DNA from 3 places in the Microbacterium aurantiacum genome. Region 3 is predicted to be linked to each of the others. Evidence: predicted binding sites of a transcription regulator. Region 3 holds the regulator's gene; each other region holds the start of a gene.
What was found. Region 3 encodes LexA, which represses DNA repair genes until DNA is damaged. Its sites were predicted from a motif close to TCGAACANNTGTTCGA; they were not measured.

Region 1 (5,802 bases), on a different contig from region 3:
CACGGTCGGTGCGGACGAAAATGCAGTGTCAACGGACATGAGAACTCCTGAAAGTGGGCGCGACGAATAATGGTGCAATTCAGGCACCGTCGTGCGGATACAAAAAAGGCGCCGCATATGCGACGCGCTGGGATAAGAGAAAGAGCCGTGAAAACACGGGTTCATCTACGGTGGCGCGCGACGGGTGAGGAGCGGAAGCGATCCGGCTTCCGCTCCCGTCTCCCGGGGCGGAAGCACCTCGTGACGGGCTCCGGCGATGTCCAGGACGTATCGCACGATTCGAGCGCTGCGCAAAGGCGCTGCGCTGACAAAGGGTGCGGTGACGGACATGCCCCTCACCATAGCCCGAAAAGAAAATAAAGCAAGTCGCCCAGATTCCCCCCGAATTCCCCGTCCCTTTTCTTTTCCCCCTTTTTCCCCACCCCGCCCGCACGCCACCTCGCCCGCCGGCGCTCCGCCCTCACCCGCGCGGCACCCTCACCGCTCGCGCAGCCCGCAGCCTTCCGGTGGTCGAGTAGCCCGCGCAGCGGGCGTATCGAGACCCAGGCGGCCCGCAACGCCAGTCCCGGCCCAGCCCCGCGTCGTCACCCCTGACGGATGCCGTGCTCCTCCGACGCCGCCTCAGCCGCGGATGCTGCCGGCCCCGCCTCCACCCCGTGATCGGCGTGCCAGGTCCCGAGCCATGCGAGGTACACCGTCAGTTCGGCGAGGATCGCGAACCGCCAGGGAGCCGATACCCCAGACGCCTCGAGTCCCACCGCGCAGAGCACCCCGAGCGCGACGATTCCCGCGAGCAGCGCGACCACGCCTCCGGTTCCGGCCTCGCGTTCCGGGCGGTGCCGTGCGAGCACGGTCGGCAGCAGTGCGAACAGGATGATCGCCCACAGTGTCCAGACGAATCCCCACGCCCACGCGTGCGCGATCGCCACGAGTGCGGTCGTGCCGACGACGGCGCCGATTACGAGGACGAGCTTTCCGCCACGCGCGCATGCGCGCCAGGCGAGGACGAACAGGGTTGTCGCGACGATGATCCCGAGGGCGAGCAGGATGATGCCCGCGAGTCCGCCGAGGGAGGTCCGGAACTCGATGATGACGAGGGTGGCGGTTCCGAGTGCGGCGATGGTGGCGAGGCTGACGTTGACCAGGTTCGCGGTGTCCTCGCCGATGTATGCGCGGACCGGTCGGGTCGATGTGATCACTGCCGCCAGGGTGACGATGCCGACGAGTGCCAAGAAGACGTTGAGCGACGTCGTCGCATCGCTGAGGTCCACCGCACGACTCTAGCCACACCTCTTCCCCGGTCCGACGTGGGTTACCCCCGTCGAGGGCAAGGGGTCGCGGAGCGACCCCGCGGCAGCCATCCCAGGAACGCGCGGACGCCGATGATCAGAACGGCGGACAGATCGGAGGCGATTCGCGATCCGGTTCGGATTCGGATCCGCGACCGGGATCCGATTCAGGGTCCGGATCAGGTTCCGGGATGAACATCACTCGGGGCGGCGGGTCTTCGATGTAGACCTTGCCCGACGGTGCGGTGAACTTCAGCCTCCCGCCGGGGAGTTGCTCGACGATCCACCCCGCAGCATGCCTGGTCACATGGTGTCGGGTGCAGCACGGACCGAGGTTGTCGCCGTCGGTCTTCCCACCGTTGGCGTACTCCTGGTGGTGGTCGATCTCGGATCGCATCGCGGGCCGCCGGCATCCCGGGAACGCGCATCGCACGTACCGGGCTTGCAGGAACCGCTTGATCCCTGCGGTGGGGGTGTACCGATCCGTGGTCAACACTTCCGCGGTGACGGGATGCAGGAACACCCGGTCGAATCCGGGCGCGTTCCCGGTGAGCATCCGCACCGTGGCGGGGTCGATCGCGCACTTCCCATTGAGCTCCGCCCCACCCGAGGTGGTTCCGGCGAGGGTGGTGGCGGGGATGCTGACTTGCACGCTCCCGCGGATCGCTGCGAGCCCACCGCCGGTGGGGTCGATGGTGGGGGCGGCGGTGAGGAGCATGTCCATCACGACATCCGCGCGGATCTGATCCAGGGTGCGCTCGTCAAACCACGGTTCCTCGGCCCTTTCACCGCGCGCCCGCCGCTCGGCGTACTCACGCCGGGCCCGCAGGTCGGCGGCCTTGATCTCCCGCGCCACCTGGGTCGCGCGGTCGTACGCCCCGTGGACGTAGGTGGTGGGCGCGATCGTTCCGAGCATCGACATCCCATCGGGCAAGTCCTCGACGAACACCCGCTGTTTACACGCCGCGACCTCGTGCCGCTCCTGCACCGTCCGCGGGTTGAGCTTGTCGGCCACCTGCTGCGCATACGGACGCAACCGGCCCGTCGCAGTCTTCACCGCGTAATCCAATACATCCTTCTCGTACGCGGCCCGCGCACCCGGGTCCGGCAGGTCCGACCCGAACTCCACGATGACCTTCGTGTGCGCCTGCGACACCTGCCCCGCCCGCCACGCCTCGAACGTCGGGGCGTACTCCGTCACCAACCGGTGGCACTCGAACAACCGGTTCTGCACCGTACTGTCATTCACCCGTGTCGCCGCACCGATCTCTGCCGCCATCGCCCGCAACGGCATCTCCCGCGCCTTCGCCGTCGCCGACCCGAGACACGCGGTCTGCTCCTGCGCGTACGCATACGCCTTCGCCATCGCCGCAGCCTCACCCGCCTGCGCCTCGGCCATCAGCCGACGCCAGCCCACGATCTCGTCGACGAATTCGCCCGTCTTCCGCGCCGCGACATCACGATCATCGCTGTCGCCCAACGGCTCCGAATTCTCGTTCATGCCTTCTCGTCTCGATCGATGTCCCGTCCTCAAAGTATAGAACACAAATACGACATTGAGAAGGGAATGATCCTCAGTGTGGATAACGAATATCGAACCTAGATACGCCCTTCGCGACCCCACCCGCCCGGACATCCCCGTCCTCCGCCCCCGCTTTCGGGTGGTCGAGAGTCCGCGTCGCGGACGTGCCGAGACCCGGACGACCCGCGATCCGCGCCGGCGAGCCGATCATCACGGCAGCCCTCTTCGACAACGACCACATGCACGCTCGCGATCGGCTCGCGACGTCGGGCGGTCGTAACCCGCCTTAGGCGTCGCGTCTGAGTGAGTGGTTCGCGGTGATGAGGGTAGCGCCGACGACGCACAGCGCGGTGACGATGAGTGCGGACAGGATCGGCAGGCCGAGGTGCTGGACGCCGTCGGTCGAGCCGGTGAGGAGCATGGTGGGGGTCCAGGCGGACAGGGCCGGGAACTGGCTGAGCAACGGCAGGACCAGTGCCAGGATCGTGGCGACGGCGATGGCCGGTGCGGTGCGGCGGGCGAGCGACATGACAAGGAAGCCGATCGCCATTGTCATGACGAGGTAGATCGTGGAGCCGGCCCACACTCCCACGACCATGTCACTGCTGATTCGGCCGATGGTGAGGTTCGTCATCACCACGGCGAGCAGGAGCCCGAGGGCGTAGGCGACGATCGCGGCGATCCAGGTGACCGCAAGTCGAGGGATGGTCACGGTGGAGAGGTGTGCCACGCGGGTCCGGTAGTAGATGGAGGACCCGGTGCGGGCGTCCCACGCCATCGAGGTGACGGCGACGGCGACGGCCAGGATGAGTCCGAGTTGCATGGCGCTCTGATTGAACAGGGTGATGCCGTCGTCGGGGGTCGCCGGGGCGGCGTGGATGGTGAGTTGGTCGGTGTTCGCCGCCGAGCCGAGGATCTCCGGCATGGAGAGGGCCAGGGCGGGGCCGGAGAGCCCGAAGAACGCGAAGGTGGCCAGCAGGCCGATGAGGAGTCCGGAGCGGGTGAGGCGGCGGGTTTCGACGCGTGCGGAGGCGAGGCAGGCAGCCATCAGTGTTCCTGTCTCTGGATGATTCGGGCGAATGACGCGTCGAGGTCTCGGTCCTGCAGGGTGACTTCGATGACGGGCGCGCGGAGCAGGGTGAGTGCGTGCGTCAGTTCGGTCGCGGCAGTGTCAAAGCTGGTGAATCGGGCCGTGCAGAGGGTGTCGGTCACGAATTCGAGTTGCGTGTGCGGCAACTCGGCGGTGAGTGTTTCGATGGTCGTGGCGGTGGGAGTTCCGAGTCGGATGGTCCATACCGGCTCCAGGCCGGCGGTGAGGATTTCGGTGGTGGTGCCGTGCGTGATCACCCTTCCGTCCCTGATGACGACGACGTCGTCGGCGAGTTGTTCGACCTCACTGAGCAGGTGGCTGGAGAGCACGATGCAGCGGTGCCGCTTCTGCTCGGTGATGAGGGCCCGGATGTCGGCTCGGCCGATGGGGTCCAGCGCGCTGTTGGGCTCGTCGAGGATGAGCACGTCGGGGTCGAGGACGATCGCCGCGGCGATGCCGAGACGTTGCAGCATGCCGCGAGAGAAGTCGGCCACTCGGCGGGCCGCCACTTTGCCGAGCCCGCACAGTTCGAGTGCTTCACGGGCGGTGAAGGTGCCGCGCATGCCGGCGATCGCGAGGGACGTTTCGACGACCTCGAGCGCGGTGAGCCAGGGTTCGAATTGCGGCACGTCGGGGCAGTAGGCCACCCGGCCGCGGCCGGGACCGAACGTGACCTGCCCGCTGTCGGCGCGGAGCAGGCCGGCGATGATGCTGAACAGCACGGTCTTCCCAGCCCCGTTGGGGCCGATCACGGCGGTGACAGCCCGGTCTTTCGCGGTGAAGGTGATGTCGTGGATTCCGGCGCCGCCGAGGAAGGTGCGGCTGACGCGTTCTACCTGGAACGCAAAATCGGAAGGGTTCTGGTCCCGGGCGGTTGTTGTGCGAAGCGGGGTCATCGGATGTCCTCGTCTCGGAGAGCAGCGCCTCTTTCACGCCCGACGATGAGGTACAGCACCGCGCCGAGCGGGATCAGAAGGACGACGAGCAGCACCCAGACCAGCTTGGGGAAGTGCCGTACGCGTGGTTTGAGGGTGATATCGATCAGGCAGAGGATGATCAGTGCCGCCGCGAGGATGAGTGGTGGCATGAACGCGGCGAGGAGCCCTGTATCGAGGTTGACGAGGTTCACGAGGTTCTTTCGGTCGGTGAAAGTGTCAGGACCCGAGGACACGGGCACTGCGGAAGCCGCGGGCGGTGAGTCGGATCATGAGGAAGGTCGCCAAGACGGTCAGCAGCAGGACGCCGCCGAGGGCGGGAAGCACCCATTCGGCGAGGAACAGCACCGACGGGACCGTCAGCAGCGATGGGGCCAACGCGAGCAGCCGGATCGGGCCGCCGTTCATGCCGGCTTTCGACTCCAGGCTGCCCGGATACAGCAGTGCCCCGAACAGGGTGGCGACGGCGGACCAGACCCCCATGGACAGCGACAGCACGACGAGGGCGGCGATGAACGGCACCGTGGGAGTGACCGACACCCCCAGAATCGTTGCGGTCGCTGTCGCGGTGACCGCAAAACCGACCAGGGCGACGATCCAGGATGCAGCGGTGAGGGTGAGGCCGGCGGCCAGGTAGGCGGAGAAGAGTGAGCGACGTGGAACAGGGCTCGCCAGCAGCACCTCGATGCCACCGCCGCTGACATCGTCGGCGACCACGCCGGGCAGTGTCAGCGTCGCGATCATTGCGACCAGGACCCCCAGGAACACCGGCATCATCAGCAGCATGTACGAGGTGAGGGTCAGAAGCTCACCGTCGGCGTCGCGGACGGACACCATGCCGGTGGCCAGCGAGGGGATGAGGTCCGAGAGCTCGGTGACCCCGTTCATCCCGCCCGCGGTGACGAAGGGAAGCACCCCGGAGACGCCGCCGATGATCAGTGCCAGCCAGAGCGCGGTGGAGCGCTG
Region 2 (5,802 bases), on a different contig from region 3:
GGGAGCACGACGTGGGGCATGGGTCGATTCTAGGGTGGATAGGCTGTCCTCACCGGCTCGGACGGCGGAGGATGCCCCACATATGACCGATCTCATCGACACCACCGAGATGTACCTGCGCACCATCCTCGAACTCGAAGAGGAGAACATCGTGCCGCTGCGGGCGCGGATCTCCGAGCGCCTCGGGCACTCCGGTCCCACGGTGTCGCAGACCATCGGACGCATGGAGCGCGACGGCCTGGTGGTCGTCACCGACACCCGGAGTCTCGAGCTCACCGACGCCGGCCGTCAGAAGGCCGTCGACGTGATGCGCAAGCACCGTCTCGCCGAGCGCCTCCTCTCGGACGTGATCGGGCTGGACTGGGCGTTCGTGCACGAAGAGGCCTGCCGCTGGGAGCACGTCATGAGCGAGCAGGTCGAGCGTCGGCTCGTGGAGCTCCTCGGGCACCCGACCGAGTCGCCCTACGGAAACCCCATCCCGGGCCTCGACCAGCTGGGCGACCTTCCGGCCAAGACCTTCGAGCAGGGTGTCGTCGGCCTCGTCAAGCGCATGAACGAGGCGGGGGCGCCGATCACCGGCACCGTCCGCCGTCTCGCCGAGCCCGCGCAGGTCGATCCGGAGCTCCTCCAGCAGTTGAAGGGCGCCGGCGTCATGCCCGGCGCGCACGGGTCCTTCCGCTTCAACGAGGGGTATGTGCTGGTCGAGATGGACGGGGTCGACGAGGGCTTGGAGCTGCCCGTCGAGGTCGCTTCGCACATCTTCCTCGTCGCCGAGCCCGCCTGATCTACGACCGAGACGGCGCGGTGTCCCGTCCCTGGGAATCGTCTCGGTCCACCGTCTGAGCGTGACTTATTCGTTACCTTCGGGTAGCCTCGGACCGTCCCCAGGCGACTAGCCCGCCGTAGGACTCCTCGGAAATTGCCTCCCTGGCTCGTCGTTTCCGAGGCCCCCGACCCGCACACTGTGCCCCGAACACCGAGTGCCGACGAGCCAGCGCCCCCGGCGCAGAGGCGCCGGAGGAACTATTGGCTGAAGAGAATTCCTCGCCCGAGGGCGAGAACCCGACCGAGGCGACGCCTCCCACCCGTCGTTCCCGCAGGAGCGAGACTCCTGCCGCCCGTCGCACCGCCGCCGTCGCACAGCGGAAGTCCGCCGTCGCCGAGCGCAAGGCCGCTGTCGCCGCCCGCAAGGCCGCCGCCACCGCGCCCGTCCGTACGACCCCCAAGGCCCCGAGCCGCGTGACCAAGCCGCTGCGCTCGATGGTGATCCTCAGCATGGTGGGCGGCCTCGTCGCCACCGCCGCGATCCCCGCCTTCGCCGCCATGCCGCAGAGCGAGGAGGCGATCACGCAGCACCAGATCGCCGCCGACAACGCCCAGTCGCTGCTCGTCGCCTCCGACGCCAGCGCATCGCAGATCCAGCGCGAGAGCTATTCCGCCACCACGCAGGAGGAGATCGACGAGAAGAAGGCGAAGGAAGCGGCTGAAGCCGCCGCCGTCGCCCGCGCCGAAGCCGCCGCCGCTGCGGCCGCCGCCGCGGCATCCTCGTCGTCGTCCTCCGTGCCGATGAACATCAGCCTCACCTCGCCCGGCACCGGCGAGGTCCGCTGGCCGCTCCTGACCTTCACCAAGGGCCGCGGACTCGGCGACTCCGGCTACCACCAGGGCGTCGACCTCCTCGCTGACGGCGGGACCCCCATCTACGCGGCCGCCGCGGGCGTCGTCCGCGTCTCGAGCGAGAGCCACTACGGCTACGGCGTCGCCGTCACCATCGACCACGTCGTGGGCGGACAGCAGGTCAACACCGTCTACGGCCACATGACCTACGGCAGCCGTCAGGTCCAGGCCGGCCAGTACGTCGAGGCCGGTCAGCTGATCGGGCTCGTCGGCAGCACCGGACGCTCCACCGCCAACCACCTCCACTTCGAGGTGCACATCAACGGGTCGGTCGTCGACCCGTGGGCGTGGCTGCAGGTCAACGCCGGCTGACGGCATCCGTCATCGTCCGACGTTCGTCGACACGCCACGACGCGTTCACCGGCCTCCGCGCCGGCGCGTCGTGGCGTGGGTTACCCTGAAACCCGACGCTCCACGAAGCGGAGGGAAAAGCCGATGGACCGCACACCACGCATCCGCACCATGGATGCGCTCGGACGCCACGTCCTCCGGCATTGCATGAACGGATTCCGCGGCACTGCCGTGGCGCCAAGGCGCTGTCTCTGAGACAGCGCCTTTTTTCATGCCCGTGCGCATCGGGAAACGTCGACAGGTCGAATCACCGGGAAGCCGTCCCGGACGTTCGAGAGGATGACGAATGCGCACACTGGTGCTGAACGCCGGATACGAGCCGCTCGCCGTGGTGTCGTTCAAGAGAGCCCTCGTGCTCGTGATGAACGACAAGGCCACCGTGGTCGAACGCCTGGAGGGTGAACCGGTGTGGGCCGCATCCGGCTCGTGGGAACGCCCGGCGGTGATCATCCTGACCCGGTACGTGCGCGTTCCGGGCAGCACCCACGTGCCCGTCACGCGCCGCGGCGTGCTGCGCCGTGACGCCCAGCGCTGCGGGTACTGCGAGAAGAGCGCCACGACGATCGACCACATCCTGCCGCGCTCACGCGGGGGAGCGGACTCGTGGGAGAACCTCGTCGCCTGCTGCCTGCGCTGCAACAACGTCAAGGGCGACCGGACGCCGCAGGAGATGGGGTGGGAACTGCGGGTCGTGCCGCGCCCGCCGCGCGGACCCCAGTGGATGGTGCGCGGCACCGACCGCTCGGACCCGCGCTGGGAGCCGTACCTGGCCCTCGCCGCCTGAGCTTGGGGCGCGCGTCGGGGGCGGCCGCGTCCGGCCGCGATCCGTGTGCTGACGCGGCGCTCGTGTGGCGCTCGTGGCCGCATCGCACGCAGGGAGGCGGCCACTTCTGCCACCTGAGGGTCGGCGGTGGCGGATGCCGCGGGGGTGGCGTCGCGGGGTGCGCGTTCGTGTGGCGCTTGTGGCCCCCTCGCGCGCGCGGAGGCGGCCACGAACGCCACCTGAAGAAGTCCGTGACGGATGCGGCGTCCGCGGCGGCGATGCTGTGCGCGTTCGGGTGTCGATCGCGGTCGCCTCGCGCGCGTGGAGGCGGCCACTTCTGCCACCTGAAGGGTGCCGACGAGCGCGCGGGGCGGCGATGTCGGAGGGCAGAGATACGTTCGAGATCGACGTAGAGATAGGTAGAACATGCGTTCTACACTGGAGGAATGAGGGCGATCGTGCAGGCTACCGCGATGTCGTCCCGCGACGCCGGCGCCGGTGCGCGGGCGGACGTGGCGGCGCTGCGCGCGCAGATGGAGCGGATGCAGGGGCGCCGCCTCGACGTTCCCGTGCTGCCGGTGCATCCCGCGCTCGCCTCGCTCCTTCCCGGGGGTGGGCTCCGCCCGGGCGCGGCGTATTCGCTCCCGCGATCGATGTCGCTGCTGATGGCGCTGCTGGCCACTCTGTCGAGTTCGGGATCGTGGTGCGCGGCGGTCGGGATGCCGCGCTTCGGCGCCGAGGCCGCCGAGGCTCTCGGGGTCGATCTGTCGAAACTCGTGCTGATTCCCGAGCCCGGTCCGCGGTGGCTCGCGGTCACCGCGACGATCGCCGATGTGCTTCCCGTGGTGGCGGTGCGGCCGGCGGGACGCGTGCCCGACGGCGAGATTTCGCGCCTGGCCGGGCGGCTGCGCGAGCGCGGCGCGGTGTTGCTGGTCCAGGGGCCCTGGCCGCAGGCGGAGGCGTCGATCGAGATCGACCAGCCCGACTGGGAGGGACTCGGCCGCGGTCACGGCTACCTCTCCCGCCGCGAGGTGACGCTGCGCTCATCGAGCAGGCGGTGGCCGAATCAGCGCCGCGCGCGGGTGCTCCTGCCCAACCCGCAGGGCGGGATCTCGTCGGCGCCCGAGCCGCTGGCGGCGCTCGAACCGCAGCGCGAGGGCGCGGCATCCGTTCGCGGTGGTGACAGGGGAAGCACCGCTGCGCCCCCGATGCGGGCGGTCGGCTGATGACCGCGCGGGCGCCCGAGCGCAGCATGGTGCTGTGGTTTCCGGACTGGCCGGTCACCGCGCTCCTCCGCGACGGCGAGGGGATGCCGCCGGGAGCGGAGGGACGGCCGATCGCCGTCGTCGAACACAACGCCGTCGTGGCCTGCTCGGCCGACGCCCGCGCCGACGGTGTGCGGCGGGGACAGCGCCGACGCGACGCGCAGTCGCGGTGTCCGGGGCTCGTGATCGTCCCCGCCGACGCGATCCGCGACCACCGCGCGTTCTCGCCGGTCGTCGCGGCCGTCGAGGAGCACGCGCCCGGCGTGCAGGTGCTCCGGGCGGGGCTGTGCGCGCTGCGGGCGAAAGGACCGGCGCGGTACTACGGCGGCGAGGGGGAGGCGGCGCGCGTGCTGCTCGCCGCCCTCGCCGAGCTCGGCCTCACCGACGTGCGCGCGGGGATCGCCGACGGGCCCTTCACCGCCGAGCAGGCCGCGCGCGCGGCGACCACCCGCGCCGAGCCGGTCTTCTCGGTCCCCGCAGGCGGCGCGGCGGGCTTCCTCGCGCCGCTGTCGGTGTCGGTGCTCGCCGACGCGACGCCGGGCGAACCCGCCCGCGCCGCCGACGACCTGCCCGGACTCCTCGCGCGGCTCGGGGTGCAGACCCTGGGCGGGTTCGCGGCGATGACCCCCGACCGGGTGCGCGAGCGGTTCGGCGAGCGCGGCATCCGCCTCCACGCCCTGTCGGCGGGGTGGGATTCGCGGCCGGTCGAGCCCCGTACGCCGCCGCCGGAGCTGCACCGCGAGGTCGCGTTCGAGCCGCCGCTCGAGATCGCCGACCAGGTCGCGTTCGGCATGCGCGTGGCGGCGGAGGAGTTCACCACGCGCCTCGGGGCGATCGACCTGGTGTGCACCGAGCTGCGGGTCGAGCTCTTCGGCGACCGCGGCGAGCACAGTCATCGCGTGTGGCTGCATCCGCGCTCCTTCGACGCCGCCGCGATCGTCGACCGGGTGCGCTGGCAGCTCGCCGAAGATCAGGAGGGGCTCCGCAGCGGGGTGACGCGCGTGCGGATCGAACCGGCGGCGGTGGATGCGGCATCCCACCACGCCCCGGCCCTCTTCGGCGGCGGGCCGGAGGAGCGGGTGCACCACGCGCTCTCGCGCGTGCAGGCGATGCTCGGGCATCGCGGCGTGCTCACCCCCGAGATCGGCGGCGGGCGCTGGCTCGCCGAGCGGCAGGTGCTCGTGCCGTGGGGCGACCGGGTCGGGGCGCAGGCGGCCGTGCGCGCGCGCCCGTGGCCGGGGAGTCTTCCCGAACCGCATCCGGCGACGGTGTTCCTCGAGCCGGTGCCCGCCGACGTGCGCGCACTCGGCGGCGAGGTGATCGACGTCGACGAGCGGGGGAGCGTCTCGGCGGTGCCGGCCTTCCTCGCCGAGAGCGGGCGGAGCCGCGAGATCACCGCGTGGGCGGGGCCGTGGCCCGTCGTCGAACGCGGGTGGGATGCCGCCCGCGCGCGCCGCGCGCACCGCTTCCAGGTCGTCGACGCCGAGGGGGCGGCGTGGCTGCTGGTGTGCGAGGGCGAGAGCTGGTGGGTCGAGGGGGCGTACGACTGATGGGCTTCAACAACCCCGGCGTCCCGTGGTCCGAGATGGAGCGGGTGCTGAGCGGTCGGCGACGTCCCGGCACGCGGCCGCCCGGCGCCGACGGGGGCGACAGCCCCGCGTGGTCGCACAAGCGCGATTCGTACGTCGCGCAGGGCATCGAGCGACCGGCCGAGACCATCCCGTACGCCGAGTTGCACGCGCACTC
Region 3 (5,802 bases):
CGGACCACGTCTTCGGGCTTGTCGACGTCGACGTCCACGAGCCGGAGCGCCGGCATGCCGTGGGCCGTCGTGCCGCTGACGAGCACCCGCGCTCCCGCGGCGTCCTCGATCGCCGCGGTCGCGATGACATCCACCGGAAGGCGCCGTGCACCCCCGTCCGGCGAGAGGAGGACGATCTCGTCGCTCCCGCGGGTGCGCACCGCGACGATCCGGCCGTCGTCGAGAGGGCGGAACCAGCGCGTGCCGAGGACCCAGAGCGGACCCCCGGTGTCGGCGTCGGCCGGGGCGACGGAGGTGCGGGTCCCGGTGCGGAGATCGTGACGCCAGAGGTTCCACCGTCCGTCGGGATCGTCGGAGTAGAGGAGTGTGTCGTCGTCGAGCCAGACCGGTTGCACCGGCGAGGACCCGCCTCCGGCGATCGCGCGCCCCTCGTTCCCGGGTATGCGGATCTCCGCGACCCGCACCTCCGCCCGGTCCCAGGGCATGTCGGGGTGGTTCCAGGCGATCCAGGCGATCCGCCCGCCGTCGGGGGAGAGTGCCGGGTGGGCGACGAAATCGCTTCCGGTGGCCAGGACAGTCGGCGGGGTGCCGGCATCGCCGTTCCAGGGGATCTCCACGATGTCGCGCCGCACGGGTGCGCCGAGGGTCTCGCGGACGGCGAGGAGCCGCCCGCTTTGAACGCTCAGGCCTCCGAAGCGGACGTCCGGGTCCTCCGCGGTGAGGGCGGTCGGCGCCGAGCCGGGAGCGAGGGCGTAGACCCGCTGGTCGGTCTTCTCCACGAACACCAGGAGGTCCTCGTGCGCCGCCCACGCGCCCCCGCCGTACTCATGGACGCGCGAGCGGGCGTTCCAGGGCGTGGGCAGGAGTGTCCGGACATCGCCGTCCGCGCTGCGTGCCCGGACGGCGATGCGGCCGCCCTCGTCGGGAAGCGATTCACCCCACCAGATCTCGTCGCGCGCCGGCCCGGCGAAGCATGCGCCCTCGAGGCGAGGCGACGAACGGGCGACCGATCGCGCGTCCAGGGGTGACGGCCATGCGCCCCAGGCGGGGGCGGACGCGGGAGCGTTGTGTTCCGAGGGGGTGGTCACCCCCTCCACGCTAGAGCGAAACCGTCGGAAGCGCCGCTACCGGGCTGTTTCGACCTCGGCCTGTCGGATCTGCAGGACCTCGAGGATGAGCGCGACGCCGAGGGTCGTCAGGATCACGGCGACGATGTCGCCGATGCTGAGGGGGCGCAGCGCGAACAGCCACAGGACGGCGCCCGCGGCCAGGAGCACGCGGACGAGGACGCGACGTGTCCCGAGCCAGCGGCCGAAGCGACCGGTGTCCACCCCCCACACGGCGACGCGGGCGCGCGCGGCCGCGCCGGCGCGTCCGCCGGCGGCGCGCAGAGCGCGAGCGGGACGGGAGCGGCCGAGCATCCACCCGGCGACGGCGACGAGGACGCCGAGGAGCGCGAGGACGGCGGCGGAGTGCGCCATCGCCCCGACCATCTGTGCGTAGATCACTTCCAGCGCCGACGGCGAGAGGCCGGCGTCCTGCGCGACCGCGCCGACCCCGGCGCCGCCGACGGCGAACCCGGCCGCGAGTGAACCGGCGCCGAGTGCCAACGCCACGCCGGTTCCGAGGACGGCGACACTGCGGCGCCGGGCGAGGAGGATGCCGAGGCCGAAGAGCGCGAGCGTCACGACGGGGAGCCACCACCCGCCCACGGCGGCGGCGGCATAGCCGGTGCGCAAGAGCGCCAGGTTCTGCCCGTCTCCGAGGATGATCACCCGGTCGACGGCCGGGATGAGGGTCGCGACGCCGATCCCGCGATCCTGCAGGTTCCCCTTGACCCGTTCGACGACGGCTCCCAGCTGGATGCCGACCCCGTCGTCGGTGCGGACGACCAGACCGCCCCCGTCGGAGGTGGCCGCCGCGGTCAACGCGCGATGGGCCGCTCGCGTCGTCGTCGCCCAGACATCGGTGAAGGCGTCGGAGGCCACCACGCGGGTGACCGTGGTCTGCACGAGGCTCTCGAGTCCGGCCGCTGCCGGCCGCTGGAGCAGCTCCAGGGCGGATGCCGCACGCGGGGGGAGGCCGAGATCGGTGACGGCCGAGAACACCTCGGCCGTGAGGGCGTCGAAGTCGACCTGGTCGGTGATCGCCTCCATCGTCTCGTCGACGATGAGCGCCTGCACGGACGGGTCGGTCGACAGCGGCGCGAGCGTCGACACGAACGCGTCCTCGTCGACGAGCTGGACGCGGGTCCAGGCGGACACGATCGACACGGGGACGAGGACAGCCGCGATGATGATGCACACCGCGGAGGCGAGGCTGCGGATCCGACCCCGGCCGGATCGCGGTGCGGGCTCGTCATCCTGGCGGACGGACAGTCGGGCGTTCTCCGCTTCCAGCTCGCGGATGCGCGCCTCGAGCGCGGCGTGATCGGAGGACTCCATGGTCATGGGGCCATCATGGTGCACCCGCCGCGGTCGGCGTCGGAGGATCACCCCCGGCGGGTGAGCCCCCCGGGGAGTCAGACGCTGCGGAGGACGGCGACGACTTTGCCGAGGACGACGGCGTCGTCGCCGAGGATGGGTTCGAAGGCCGAGTTGCGCGGAAGCAGCCACGTATGGCCGTCCCTCTGACGGAAGGTCTTCACGGTCGCTTCGCCGTCGAGCATCGCGGCGACGATGTCGCCGTTGTCGGCGCTCGGCTGAGAACGCACGACGACCCAGTCGCCGTCGCAGATGGCGGCGTCGATCATCGACTCCCCGGTGACCTTGAGCATGAACAGGTCGCCCTTGCCGACGAGCTGTCGGGGCAGGGGGAAGATCTCGTCGATCTGCTGGTCGGCGGTGATGGGGACGCCGGCTGCGATGCGCCCCACCAGCGGCACGAGGGCGGCGTCGCCGACCGTGGGGGAGGCGTCCACGGGGCTCTCGGTGGCCGTGCCGGGCAGATCGATGAGCACCTCCATCGCGCGGGTCTTGCCGGCGTCGCGCCGGAGGTATCCGCTGAGTTCGAGCTGGTTGAGCTGGTGCGTGACGCTGGACAGCGACTTCAGCCCTACCGCATCGCCGATCTCGCGCATGCTCGGCGGGTATCCGTGGCGGGCGATCGACCGCTGGATGACTTCCAGGATCGCCAGCTGCTTCTCGCTCAGGCTCTTGCGGCGCCGGGTGTGCGGCTTCTGAGATCCGGTGACGTCGCTCATCTCGGCTCCTGTCTCGCCCTGTGTCGCAGAGCGGTCTTCGAATGTCGGAGGTCCGTGGTGTGGTTCCGCTATCGAAACCGTATCCGCACCTTCGGACCATCGCCGGGATCGGAGGGGCGTGTCGCTTTCGACAGTGTCGGTCCGATCCCGGCATTTGACATCCACCATAGTCGAAGATAGCTTCGGAAGAGAAGTTCGCGTGCGGCTCCTCTGGCCGGGGGTCGCATGCGAACTCCCGAACAGAGAACGGCTCCGACCGATCTCAGAGGAGAAGAACATGACCACCATCGACACCACCTGGTACCCCCGTCCGATCGCCCCGCGGACGCGGCTTCGATTGACAACGCGGGGGCGCCGCGCGCTGGCGTTCGTGGTGGCGCTGCCGGTGTCCGTCGCCATGGTGCTCGCGGTGATCAGCGGCGGCAGCGCTCTGGCGGGACGCGAGGGGGGCGCGCCGGAGGGCACGTTCTCGGCGGTCGTCGTCGCGCCGGGGGATTCGCTCTGGTCCATCGCTGAGCGGGTCGCGCCGGGCGCGGATCCGCGCGACGTGGTCGATGCCATCGTGCGGCTCAACGCCCTCGACGGCGCCGGTCTGCAGGCGGGTCAGAGCCTCGCGATCCCGACGGACTACGCGCCCGGTCGGTGATCGGCCCGGGCGGGCGGGGCGCCCTACGATGGGAGGGGTGACCACCCGCTTGGAAGACCTTCCCCTGCGCGATGACCTCCGGGGGATGACACCGTACGGCGCGCCTCAGGCCGCCCTCCCCGTCGCGCTCAACGTCAACGAGAACACCCACCCGGTTCCGGAAGAGGTCGCCGACGACATCCTCGACGCGGTGGCGCTCGCGCTCCGCGAGGTCAATCGGTACCCGGACCGTGAGTTCACCGGTCTGCGCGAGGGGTTCGCGCAGTACCTCGGCCACGGCCTCGAAGCGGCCAACATCTGGGCCGCGAACGGGTCGAACGAGGTTCTCCAACACATGCTTCAGGCGTTCGGCGGGCCGGGTCGGCGCGCGTTCGGGTTCGCCCCCACCTACTCGATGTATCCGATCCTCACGCGCGCGACGGGCGCGGAATGGGTCGCCGGCAGACGTCGCGAGGACTTCACCGTCGATCCGGAGGATGCCGCTCGGCAGGTCGCCGACGCCGGGGCGGACGTCGTCTTCCTCTGCGCGCCGAACAACCCCACCGGCACGCCGATGGGCCTGGACGCCATCCGCGCGGTGTACGACGCCACGGACGGCGTCGTCATCGTCGACGAGGCCTATCAGGAGTTCGCCCCGCGGGAAGAGCCGTCCGCACTCACGCTGCTCCCCGGCCGCGAGCGGCTCGTGGTCTCGCGCACGATGAGCAAGGCCTTCGCCTTCGCGGGCGCGCGGGTCGGATATCTCGCGGCGGATCCCGCCGTCGTCGACGCGTTGCGCCTGGTGCGCCTTCCATACCACCTCAGCGCGCTCACGCAGGCGGCGGCGACCGCCGCGCTGCAGCACGCCCCGACCATGCTCCGGATGGTCGACGACATCGTCGCCCAGCGCGACCGCATCTCAGCGACGCTGCAGGCACTGGGATACCGCCCCTACGAATCCTGGACCAACTTCGTGCTCTTCGGCGGTGTCGACGATCCCCGCGCCGTCTGGGACGGGCTCTACGAGCGCGGCGTCCTCATCCGGGACGTCGGGATCCCGCACCACCTTCGTGTGACGGCGGGGACCGAGGAGGAGACGACGGCGTTCCTCGACGCGTTGGCCTCGGTAGGATCGGGCGCATGAGCGCCGCCCGTACCGCCTCCCTCTCGCGTGCGACCAGTGAGTCACGCGTCGAACTGGAGCTCGACCTCGACGGCACCGGCCGCAGCCGCATCCAGACGACCGTGCCGTTCTTCGACCACATGCTCACCGCGTTCGCGAAGCACTCCCTGACCGACCTCACGGTCCGCGCCGAGGGCGACACCGACATCGACGCGCACCACACGGTCGAGGACGTGTCGATCGTGCTGGGGCAGGCGATCCGCGAGGCGCTCGGCGACAAGTCCGGGATCGCGCGGTACGGTGATGCGCTCGTGCCGCTCGACGAGGCGCTCGCGCAGGCGGTCGTCGACATCAGCGGCCGACCCTACCTGGTCCACTCGGGCGAGCCCGTCGGATTCGAGCACCACCTCATCGGCGGGCACTTCACCGGCTCCCTCGTCCGGCACAGCTTCGAAGCGATCAGCGTCCACGCCGCCCTGACCGTCCACGTGCGCGTCCTCGGCGGCCGCGACCCCCATCACATCGCCGAGGCCGAGTACAAGGCCTTCGCGCGGGCGTTCCGCCAGGCGAAGGCCTTGGATCCTCTCGTCGAGGGCATCCCGAGCACGAAGGGTGCTCTGTGACAGAGGCGCCTCCCCGCCCGACCGTCGCCGTCCTGGACTACGGGTCGGGCAACGTCCACTCCGCCGTCAAGGCGCTGATCGCGGCAGGCGCCGATGCGCGGCTCACCTCGGATGCCGGGTTCGTCCGGGACGCGGACGGGCTCGTGGTGCCGGGCGTCGGGGCCTTCCACGCGGTGATGGCGGCGCTGCGCGCCCAGCGCGGAGACCAGCTCATCGAGCGCCGTCTCGC

Region 1: the regulator LexA is predicted to act here: its motif matches at 2,828-2,843, upstream of KZC50_RS01715 (HNH endonuclease signature motif containing protein).
Region 2: the regulator LexA is predicted to act here: its motif matches at 3,212-3,227, upstream of imuA' (DnaE2-dependent mutagenesis accessory factor ImuA').

The regions. Positions count from the first base shown of each region.
Region 1 covers NZ_JAHWXH010000001.1:375,799-381,600, reverse strand. Annotated here, with positions in the region: gene KZC50_RS01725 (TraR/DksA family transcriptional regulator) at 1-39, opposite strand, end outside; gene KZC50_RS01720 (hypothetical protein) at 585-1,271, opposite strand; gene KZC50_RS01715 (HNH endonuclease signature motif containing protein) at 1,387-2,790, opposite strand; gene KZC50_RS01710 (hypothetical protein) at 3,098-3,859, opposite strand; gene KZC50_RS01705 (ABC transporter ATP-binding protein) at 3,859-4,797, opposite strand; gene KZC50_RS01700 (PLDc N-terminal domain-containing protein) at 4,794-5,030, opposite strand; gene KZC50_RS01695 (hypothetical protein) at 5,056-5,802, opposite strand, start outside.
Region 2 covers NZ_JAHWXH010000001.1:2,011,510-2,017,311, forward strand. Annotated here, with positions in the region: gene serC (phosphoserine transaminase) at 1-20, opposite strand, end outside; gene KZC50_RS09485 (iron-dependent transcriptional repressor DtxR) at 83-784, shown strand; gene KZC50_RS09490 (M23 family metallopeptidase) at 1,027-1,989, shown strand; gene KZC50_RS09495 (HNH endonuclease) at 2,315-2,812, shown strand; gene imuA' (DnaE2-dependent mutagenesis accessory factor ImuA') at 3,238-4,017, shown strand; gene KZC50_RS09505 (DNA polymerase Y family protein) at 4,017-5,606, shown strand; gene KZC50_RS09510 (error-prone DNA polymerase) at 5,606-5,802, shown strand, end outside.
Region 3 covers NZ_JAHWXH010000004.1:23,121-28,922, reverse strand. Annotated here, with positions in the region: gene KZC50_RS14210 (S9 family peptidase) at 1-1,088, opposite strand, end outside; gene KZC50_RS14205 (hypothetical protein) at 1,125-2,450, opposite strand; gene lexA (transcriptional repressor LexA) at 2,522-3,202, opposite strand; gene KZC50_RS14195 (LysM peptidoglycan-binding domain-containing protein) at 3,480-3,848, shown strand; gene KZC50_RS14190 (histidinol-phosphate transaminase) at 3,877-4,971, shown strand; gene hisB (imidazoleglycerol-phosphate dehydratase HisB) at 4,968-5,573, shown strand; gene hisH (imidazole glycerol phosphate synthase subunit HisH) at 5,570-5,802, shown strand, end outside.